Regions from separate parts of the Peribacillus sp. YIM B13477 genome, predicted to be linked through region 2. Evidence: riboswitches for the same ligand, from Rfam matches in the RefSeq annotation. Region 2 holds a riboswitch; each other region holds the start of a gene.
The links. A riboswitch is a leader RNA that binds a small molecule or an ion and turns the genes downstream of it on or off. The one in region 2 is predicted to bind S-adenosylmethionine.
Positions count from the first base shown of each region.

Region 1 (3,278 bases), on a different contig from region 2:
AAACTTCGTCGCGCTATGAAGGACAACATCAGCGCCCAGATTCAGCGGTTTTTGCAATGCGGGCGTCAAGAATGTATTATCAACAAAACTTAAGGCACCGGCTTTTTTTGCGATATCACATACAGCTTGAATATCGGTCACTTTAAGTAAAGGATTTGAAGGCGTTTCAATGTATATGGCCCTGGTATTTGGCTGAACCGCCGCTTTGACACTTTCAAGGTCTGTCATGTCAACGAAGGTATGCTCAATATTGAAACGGTTCAATACGCTTGTGACCATCCTGAACGTTCCGCCATACACATCTTCGGAAATGACGATATGATCCCCGGCAGACAATAGCAGGAAGGCTGTTGAAATGGCAGCCATACCTGATGAAAAGGCAAAGCCGTGAGTGCCTTCCTCAAGTTCGGCAATGATGTCTTCAAGTGCCTCGCGGGTTGGGTTCCCGCTTCTGCTGTAGTCATATTTGCCGAATTGATCGATATCGGATTGATGGAAAGTCGATGCATGCTGGATGGGGACGCTCACACCGCCCGTTGCCGGATCGAATTTATGTTGATTATGAAGTAATTTCGTTTCAAAGCTAAAATTTTGATCTGTCATCGTAGTGCCTCCCTTTTTACATGTGCGAATGCTTGCTGCAAGTCACCAATCAAATCGTCGCTATCCTCGATGCCAACGGAGAAGCGGAGCAGTCGGTTACAAACCCCGTTTGCCGTTCTGACTTCAAGCGGTATATCGGCATGTGTTTGTGTGGCAGGATAGGTGATGAAGCTTTCAACTCCTCCCAGGCTTTCTGCAAAGGAAATTAATGAGAGCGATTGTAAAAATGGGTTGACCGCCGCTTCATCAATGATGCGGAAAGAAATCATGCCGCCCCGGCCTGGATACAATACGTCCGTAACACAATCATGCTCCGATAAGTAATCTACAAGTATCTTGGCATTCTTTTCATGACGCTCCATCCGCAATGCCAGGGTTTTCATTCCGCGCATCAACAGCCAAGAATCAAATGGGCTCAAGACAGCTCCAGTGCCATTATGATGGAAGGCAAGTGCATCACATAATTCAGCGCCGCTAGCAACGATCAGTCCGGCGAGCACATCATTATGACCACCGAGATACTTGGTTGCACTGTGGATCACAATATCAGCTCCAAGCAAGATGGGTTGTTGAATAAGAGGCGTGTAAAAAGTGTTATCAACGATTAGCAATAAATTATATCGTTTAGCCAATGCGGCAACGGCGCTAATATCCGTTTGCTGCATAAGAGGGTTAGTGGGAGTTTCGATGAAGATGGCTTTCGTGTGAGGAGTGATGGCTTTTTCGATATCCTCCAAACAACAAGTGTTTACATAGTCACACTGCAATCCCCATTTTTTAAAACCTTGTTCTAACAGCCGATATGTACCGCCATAAAGATCTTCACTGACAATCCACGCATCCCCGGATTTAAAAAGGGCGAGTATAGTGGAGATGGCGGCCATTCCTGAACTGCAGGCATAGCCTTGGTCTCCTTTTTCCAGATCGGCGATGGATCGCTCCAATAGCTGGCGGGTAGGGTTACCTGTCCTTGTGTAGTCGAATCCCGTCGATTGACCGATTCCTTCGTGGCGAAAAGCTGTTGAAAAGTATACCGGCGGATTGACTGTTCCTGTCGCCGTTTCACTGCGATTTCCTAATTGAGCAAGATATGTTTCAGGTTTATACATGGTTTTCACTGCTCCTTTGAGTTAAATAAAATAAAAAAAAGTCTTCTTTAAGAAGAAGACTTTGATTAAGTAGGGACGAGTCATTCTTCTTATCTTCCAAGTTCATAAACTTGTGGAATTAGCACCTTTTCATTGGTTTGAAACAAATGAAGGTTGCTGAGGTGTCATCGGGCCATTCCCTCTACCTCTCTCGATAAGAGTTTAGATTATTCAATTTCTTTTGAATTTACTATATATACAAAACGCTGTCAAGGACATTTTGGGGGTGATGATGTGTTTGTGTTCATGGCCAGGTCAATTGAAGCCTAGAGGTGCCTACACTTTATGTGTCAAAAAAGAATATCCAAATTTTCATCTAAATATGAACGGCCTAGGATTTTCCAGAAATATGGAAAGGGTCAGCGGGATATTTTTGCTTTAAAATAATAAAGTTTGTACAATGTATGGAGAGAAAGAATAATCCGACATTATTCATTTCATATGCAAAAATTCTTCAATGAATAGTGCAAACTTAGGAGGAGAATACATGGAATACAGAATCGAACGAGATACGATGGGTGAAGTGAAAGTTCCTGCTGATAAATATTGGGGAGCACAAACTGAGAGAAGCCGTAACAATTTTAAAATCGGTAACGAAAAAATGCCGATTGAATTGGTTCGTGCATTTGCATACGTTAAACAAGCTGCTGCAAAGGTGAACTATGATCTTGGTGACCTTTCCGAAGTTAAAAAGAACGCCATCGTCAAGATTTGCGGCGAAATCCTTGAAGGTACGCTTGATGAACATTTCCCGCTTGTAGTGTGGCAAACGGGAAGCGGTACGCAAAGTAATATGAACGTGAATGAAGTGGTCGCTAACAAAGGGAATGAATGGTTAAAAGAAAATGGTGAATCGGAAATCCTTCATCCGAATGATGATGTTAACAAGGCACAAAGCTCAAATGATACTTTCCCGACCGCCATGCATATTGCAGCCTTTATGGAAGTCGCTGAAAAATTGGTTCCTGCCATCAAAGCACTTCGTGATACATTCGATACAAAAGAAAAAGAATTTTGGGATGTCGTGAAAATCGGCCGGACACATCTTCAAGATGCTACACCATTAACATTAGGACAAGAAATTTCCGGTTGGAAAGCGATGCTCGATAAAGATTTGGCGATGATTGAGGAAAGCAGCCAAAAACTATTGAACCTTGCTCTAGGCGGAACGGCTGTAGGAACCGGAATCAATACAAAGAAAGAATTCCCGGGACTTTCCGCCAAACAAATTGCAGCGGATACAGGATATCCTTTTGTCACATCTGATAATAAGTTCCATGCATTGACTAGCCATAACGAAATCGTCTATGCACACGGTGCTTTGAAAGCATTGGCGGCGGATTTAATGAAAATTGCAAACGATGTCAGATGGCTGGCAAGTGGACCTAGAAGCGGAATCGGAGAAATAGCCATTCCGGAAAACGAGCCGGGCAGCTCCATCATGCCAGGTAAAGTCAATCCGACCCAAAGTGAAGCGCTTACCATGATTGCGACACAAATCGTGGGTAACGATGCTACAATTGGCTT
Region 1 covers NZ_JBHZPD010000002.1:640,738-644,015, reverse strand. The annotation lists gene metC (cystathionine beta-lyase) at 1-603, opposite strand, end outside; gene ACFX4H_RS09860 (methionine biosynthesis PLP-dependent protein) at 600-1,712, opposite strand; SAM riboswitch class I at 1,799-1,912, opposite strand; gene fumC (class II fumarate hydratase) at 2,239-3,278, shown strand, end outside.
Region 1: linked by a shared signal. The riboswitch ahead of ACFX4H_RS09860 (methionine biosynthesis PLP-dependent protein) and the one ahead of ACFX4H_RS18325 (O-acetylhomoserine aminocarboxypropyltransferase/cysteine synthase family protein) in region 2 are both predicted to bind S-adenosylmethionine.

Region 2 (3,278 bases):
AAATATTTGGTTAATTCCTTACTTAAACAAACAATCTACCTTATAATGGAATAGATAAAATAAGATGTACATATGGAGGGTTAATTATGACAACAACACCAAAAGAACTTCGTTACACTAAAGAACATGAATGGGTCAAAACGGAAGATGGAACAGTGCGCATTGGAATTACGGCATTCGCACAGTCCGAGCTAGGGGACATCGTATTCGTTGAGCTTCCGGAAATCGGCGATGAATTGAAAGCGAACGAACCATTTGGAAGCGTTGAATCCGTTAAGACCGTTTCTGAACTTTATGCACCTATCAGTGGCAAGGTTGTTGAAGTGAACGAAGATTTAAGTGACAACCCTGAATATGTAAATGAGTCTCCTTATGAAAAGGCATGGATGGTCGTGCTTGAACCATCTAATAGCAGTGATATTGAAAACTTGATGAGCGCTGAAGAGTATGAGAGTTTAATCAACGGTTAAAAAGAAAGGAGAGGGGGGACTGAAAAGGCCTGCTCTCTTTTTCATTTGTACAGTGGGTGAGTTGCGCACATAATTCGTGAGATGGAGTGATGACATGGAGTGGGGCGAATTCGATAAAGTGATCATTGTAGAAGGCAGTTCCGATAGAAGAAAAGTTGCCTCCGTTTTAAATGAAGATGTGGAAATAAGATGTACGAATGGGACCATATCATTAACTAAGCTGGATGAATTAGTGGATGAATTGATCGACCGTGATGTTTATCTCCTTTTTGACGCAGATGAATCAGGAGAAAAGCTGCGGAAGCAGTTCCGAAGGGAAATGCCGGAAGCGAACCACCTGTATATTAATAAAATGTACAAAGAAGTGGAGAGCTCACCCGAACATCATATCGCAACTGTGCTCCTATCTGCCAATATGAATGTGAAAATGAAATTTTTAAGTCAAAGGGTGAACGACTAATTGATGCAGGAATGGAAAGAAGAAGAGTGTAAGCTTGCTGTTGAAAATGGGGAAACCTTTTGCTTATATTTATATACACCTTTATGCGGAACCTGTCAGGTGGCCTCCAAGATGCTGACGATATCCTTGGAGCTTTTCCCCGAATTGAAGGCAGGCAAAATGAATATGAACTATATCCAAGCAATTGCCGAATCATATGAAATCGAAAGTGTTCCTTGCTTATTGCTTTTCAAAGAAGGGCAGCTGCACAAGAAAATATATGCCTTTCAATCCGTTCCTTATTTGTACGGATTGCTTAAGGAAATCAGTTAGGAAACCAACCAGAACCGCGGTTGGTTTTCTTTGTTACTGACATTAGAATGAGAGTAGGAAATAAACAAAGAATATTCTAACAATTCATTGACTGATTTAATCTAAAATGCTATATTTTGAATTAAGTAATGGCAGAATTTAATAGTTCTTATCAAGAGTGGCGGAGGGACTGGCCCGACGAAGCCCGGCAACCGGTATAAATTTTTATATACGGTGCTAATTCCTGCAGAGTGTTGGCTCTGGTAGATGAGGTGTGTTCTTGAAACCTCTTCTTATAGAAGTGGTTTTTTTGTTTATAAAAAGCCAGATTTCATATAAATCCAACTAAATCCATAGAAAAAAGGTGAAATTATATGTCAGAGAAAAAGTTGCGTTTCGAAACATTGAGTGTTCATGGCGGTCTGCAAGCTGATGAAACAGGTGTCCGTGCCGTTCCTATCTACCAAAGCAATGCATACTTGTTCAAGGATACCGACCATGCAGCGAATTTATTTGGCCTAAAGGAGAATGGCTATATATATTCACGGCTTCATAATCCCACGGTCAGCGTTTTTGAGGAAAGAATGGCCTTATTGGAAGGCGGTATCGGCGGATTGGCAACGGCAAGCGGAATGGCCGCCATCTCACTTTCGATCCTGAATATTGCTGCCGCAGGGGATGAGATTGTTTCAGCCTCTACATTATATGGCGGTACGTATAACCTTTTCGAAAACACTCTTCCTAAATATGGGATCAAAGTGAAGTTCGTTTCTCCCGATGACCCTGAGAATTTTAAAAGGGCGATTACACCAAGAACTAAAGCCATTTTTGCTGAAACGATCGGAAATCCAAGTTTGAGGGTGCTCGATATTGAAGCGGTAGCGGAAATCGCCCACGAAGCCGGCATACCTTTAATCATTGATAATACCTTCGCAACACCGTATCTTTGCAGACCAATTGATTTTGGAGCGGATATTGTCATCCATTCCGCTACAAAATGGCTTCTTGGAAATGGAACGACGCTAGGCGGTGTCATCGTGGATGGAGGAAAATTCGATTGGAACTCGCCAAACTATCCTGGCTTCACGGAGCCTGACCCTAGTTACGACGGTCTGGTATACGCCGAGGCAGTTGGCCCTGCCGCATTCATAACGAAAGCCCGAGTCCAGTTACTCCGTGATTTGGGCCCTACGCTAAGTGCCCAAAGTGCATTCCAGTTTACGCTTGGACTTGAAACGCTGCATGTAAGGATGAAAGAGCATCTATCAAACACCAAGTCTGTCATTCAATATTTAAAAAACCATCCTGCCGTGACCTGGGTTTCACATCCTGGTGATGAGGATCATCCCGATAAAGCCCTTGCGGATAAATATTTGCCAAAGGGAGCTGGATCTGTCGTCACATTTGGGATTCAAGGTAATCGCGAAGCTGGGGCAAAACTTATCAATTCGGTGGAATTATGGTCCCATGTGGCGAATGTAGGGGATGCGAAGAGCTTGATCATCCACCCAGCAAGTACCACCCATCAACAATTGAATGAGGCAGGTCTTGCGAAAGCGGGTGTAAGTGCCGATCAAGTCCGTTTATCGATTGGGATTGAAAATGTAGACGACTTAATAGAAGATTTGGAGCAGGCAATTGAAAAGGCGACGAACATCGTCTCCTTGACTTCCAAAACGCTTTAAGCAAAGTTCCTGTTCATTCTTGTACTAGAAATAATATACATTGCGCTCCTTTTTTATCTATGATAAAATTTCTCCATACTAAAGAACTTAATGATGTACAAATATTCTATATATTAGCTCTTATCAAGAGAGGTGGAGGGATGTGCCCGATGAAACCCGGCAACCGACAAGGTGATTTCCTTGGAAAGGTGCCAATTCACACAAAGTTTAATCACTTTGGAAGATGAGAGGAAGGCCTGATTCTTCACCTGCCTTTCTGCTCATGCAGAAAGGTTTTTTCTATTTTAATTGGGAACATGATAGGAGAAACAGACTAATAATGTAGAGAAATCAACTAAGTTCATAGGTTTTATTGGATAAAAGAGGTGAGGG
Region 2 covers NZ_JBHZPD010000006.1:135,165-138,442, forward strand. The annotation lists gene gcvH (glycine cleavage system protein GcvH) at 87-470, shown strand; gene ACFX4H_RS18315 (toprim domain-containing protein) at 565-930, shown strand; gene ACFX4H_RS18320 (thioredoxin family protein) at 934-1,242, shown strand; SAM riboswitch class I at 1,388-1,495, shown strand; gene ACFX4H_RS18325 (O-acetylhomoserine aminocarboxypropyltransferase/cysteine synthase family protein) at 1,596-2,906, shown strand; SAM riboswitch class I at 3,024-3,136, shown strand.

Region 3 (3,278 bases), 140 kb from region 2:
AGGAAATCGCTGGTAAGGAGGGGGTTAGTTAAATATGTTTGGTCTCTCTGATATCATTAAATTTCTATTTTCCTTTTTTTTGATCATGCCGATCGTTACACTGATACATTTGAGCGGGCATATTTTCTTCGTTACGATCTTTGGGGGATCGGAAAAGAAAATCTTGATCGGGTGTGGTAATAAGCTTTTCGCCTTTCGGAACATAGAGGTGAGGAAATATTATTTTTGGAATGGGACTTGCGAGTTCAAGGGTTTGAAACATGATAATCGATTGACGAATACCCTGATCTATTTAGGGGGGGCTATCTTTAATTTAATCAGCATGCTGATCATATACAGCTTAGTGTATCAGAATATCCTGGACAGCTCGGTAATCTGGTATCAATTTATCTATTTTTCTTTCTACATTATGTTTTTCTCCCTGTTTCCGATGTATTTCTCGGACGGATCGCCTAGTGATGGGAAGGCTGCGGAATTGGCCTTGAGGAACAAGCTGGAAGATAGGGTGACGGATGATATATTCGTGAAGAAAATGGAGGATGATGACGATAGCTGCAAGTAAAAAGGGAACGTCCAGATGGCCGTTCTTTTTTTTGTTTGCTTTCAGTTTTAGGGTTTTAAGTATAAACCTAATCGGCACGCTTATATTGAAGCCGATTAGGTTGTTCGAATCCTGTAAATAAGTTTTAAAGTCTCCGTAAAATAATCATTCCCATACTTCTTTCGCTACATCAACGACGAATTTCAGCTTTTCCCATTGCTGTGCTTCGGTTAGCTTGTTGCCGTGATGTGTGGAGGCGAAGCCGCATTGAGGGCTTAAGCATAATTGTTCGAGCGGAACGAAGTGCGATGCTTCTTTAATGCGTGCCTTAACAGCTTCCTTGTCCTCGATTTCTCCATTTTTTGAAGTGACGGCACCAAGTACGACCCGTGCACCGCCATTTGGAATGTATTCCAATGGTTTGAAATCCCCTGAGCGTTGATCATCATATTCCAAGAAGAATCCATCCACTTTTTCTTTTGCCAATAAAGTTGGGGCGATACGGGCATAGCTTCCTTCAAACGCCCATGTCGACTGGTAGTTTCCGCGACATAGATGGGTAGTGACGATAAGGTCTTCTGGTTTGCCTTCCAATGCGCCATTAATGACCCGAAGTGCAAGATCGATTAATTGTTCCCTCGTATATTTTCCATCTTTGAACTGGAAATCCGGGGCTGAAAGTCTGGCAATATATACATCATCCAATTGAAGGTAACGCACACCTGCTTCATAAAAGGCTTTCAAAGCATGCTGATAGGCTTTGATGATATCATTTGCATAGTCTTCAATATCAGGGTAGACGTCTTCATTATGAATGCCTGCAGCAAATAATTGATTCGGACTGGGAATGGTTTGCTTGGCAACGGCACGTCCGTTCACGACTTTATTCAATTCAATGAAATCACGAATGAAGGGATGTTCAGGGTTGAATGAAACCTTCCCGGTATTGCGAACATTATATCTCTCTGTTTCGACACCATCGAATGTAAGGCCTTTTTCAGTTACATAACCCTCGATGCCATTTAAATGTTCGAGGAAGTCAAAGTGCCACCATGTCCGTCTGAACTCACCGTCCGTAACGGCCTCTAAACCAACTTCGATTTGTTTATCGACGATCCGATTGATTTCTTCAGTTTCAATTTCACGAAGCCGCTCAGCTGAAATGGTACCTTCCTTAAAGTCCTTTCTGGCAATATGTAAACGTTCCGGTCTTAATAAACTTCCGACGTGGTCCGCCCTGAATGGTGCTTTCGTTAATGTGATTGACATGTTGATTCCTTCTTTCCTTTTAAAAATAAAAGCTCTTTTCGTAAAGATTGTTGTTTTTAAACGAAACTATTTAAGGTTGATTGGAGCGGAAGTGCGAGACTCCTGCGGGAGCAGCGGGAGAGGTGAGACCCCACAGGCGTTTACGCCGAGGAGGCTCACCGCCCGCCCCGCGGAAAGCGAGCATCTTGAGGGGAAATCAACCACAACCCATTACCTGGTAAATAGCAACAAAGTATGTGAAAACAGCCAAAATAAAACCTCTTCTTAAAAATAAGAAGAGGTGTTGGCAACAAAGCTATATACTCTTCTTATCTTCAAGTTTTTACACTTCTGGAATTAGCACAGTACAAGATCAGTCTGTTGCTGAGGCATCAAAGGGCCAGTCCCTCCACCTCTCTGGATAAGAGTTGTCTATTAAATTAACTATGACTATACAGGTAGTTTTTATGAAGGTCAAGGGGTGGAACCGGAATATTTCGAATATACCGTTTATTAATCCGGGCTGGAATGTTAACGGCATCAGGGAATCCGGCATATGCTTTGAGTGGGGAGGGAATGCAAGGATGAGTCCATTCAAAAATGGCATACCGATTACGGTAACTGAAGCCATGATAGAGAGAATCATAAAAATGAAATCATCTGGTCAGGATATTAAAGTCGAAATTACGCCAAAGCATATTGAGCTTTCCGGAACGATGGAAGTGAAAAAAATGATGTTTAAGAAAAATGTGGCTTTCCGGATTACATTAAAACCGGTTCATGTGGACAAAAGAACGATTTCATTTGAATTAGTAGAAATGGAACCCATTGACAGGAATTTCATCAACCAAAGGATATTTAACAGACCGCCATTTTTTGAATATGAAAAAAGAGCGATCAAAATGAATGTTAATGCTTGGAGCATCGTGAGAAAAATTCCCATTGGCACAATTAAATCGTATGAACTCGTCGAAGGTGCATTGAAAATGAAACTTTCTTTATGATTCAAGGGGATATTTTACATATATCCTTAGCCGCAAACTATAAAGGGTGTGAAAGGTATGATAGTGTTAAGGTTACATGGCTCATGAAAAAATGTGTTTGATAAATCAAGTTCTTTAAAATATACTAAATGACTTGAAGTTTTGAGTTTTTCTGGGAATGAGGAGGATAATGATGGATCAGAAGATTTTGCCTGCTTCAGCAAGCATGAAGGATTTTGAAAGATTTCTAGAAAGTTCCTATGAAATAGGTGTGTTTCTTGATTTGCATATCTCACAATTGAAAAATGTAAGTATGATGGCAAAGCAGCATAATAAGAAAATGATTTATCATGTCGATTTGATCCATGGCATAAGAAGTGATGAGTACGCGACAGAATTCATTTGTCAGGAATATAACCCCTATGGGCTGATTTCGACTAAATCAAGCGTTATATTGAAGGCGAAGCAAAAGGGGGTCATTGCCATCCAGCGAATCTTTTTAATTG
Region 3 covers NZ_JBHZPD010000006.1:275,934-279,211, forward strand. The annotation lists gene ACFX4H_RS19060 (hypothetical protein) at 35-562, shown strand; gene ACFX4H_RS19065 (5-methyltetrahydropteroyltriglutamate--homocysteine S-methyltransferase) at 707-1,810, opposite strand; SAM riboswitch class I at 2,116-2,217, opposite strand; gene ACFX4H_RS19070 (hypothetical protein) at 2,374-2,793, shown strand; gene ACFX4H_RS19075 (glycerol-3-phosphate responsive antiterminator) at 2,966-3,278, shown strand, end outside.
Region 3: linked by a shared signal. The riboswitch ahead of ACFX4H_RS19065 (5-methyltetrahydropteroyltriglutamate--homocysteine S-methyltransferase) and the one ahead of ACFX4H_RS18325 (O-acetylhomoserine aminocarboxypropyltransferase/cysteine synthase family protein) in region 2 are both predicted to bind S-adenosylmethionine.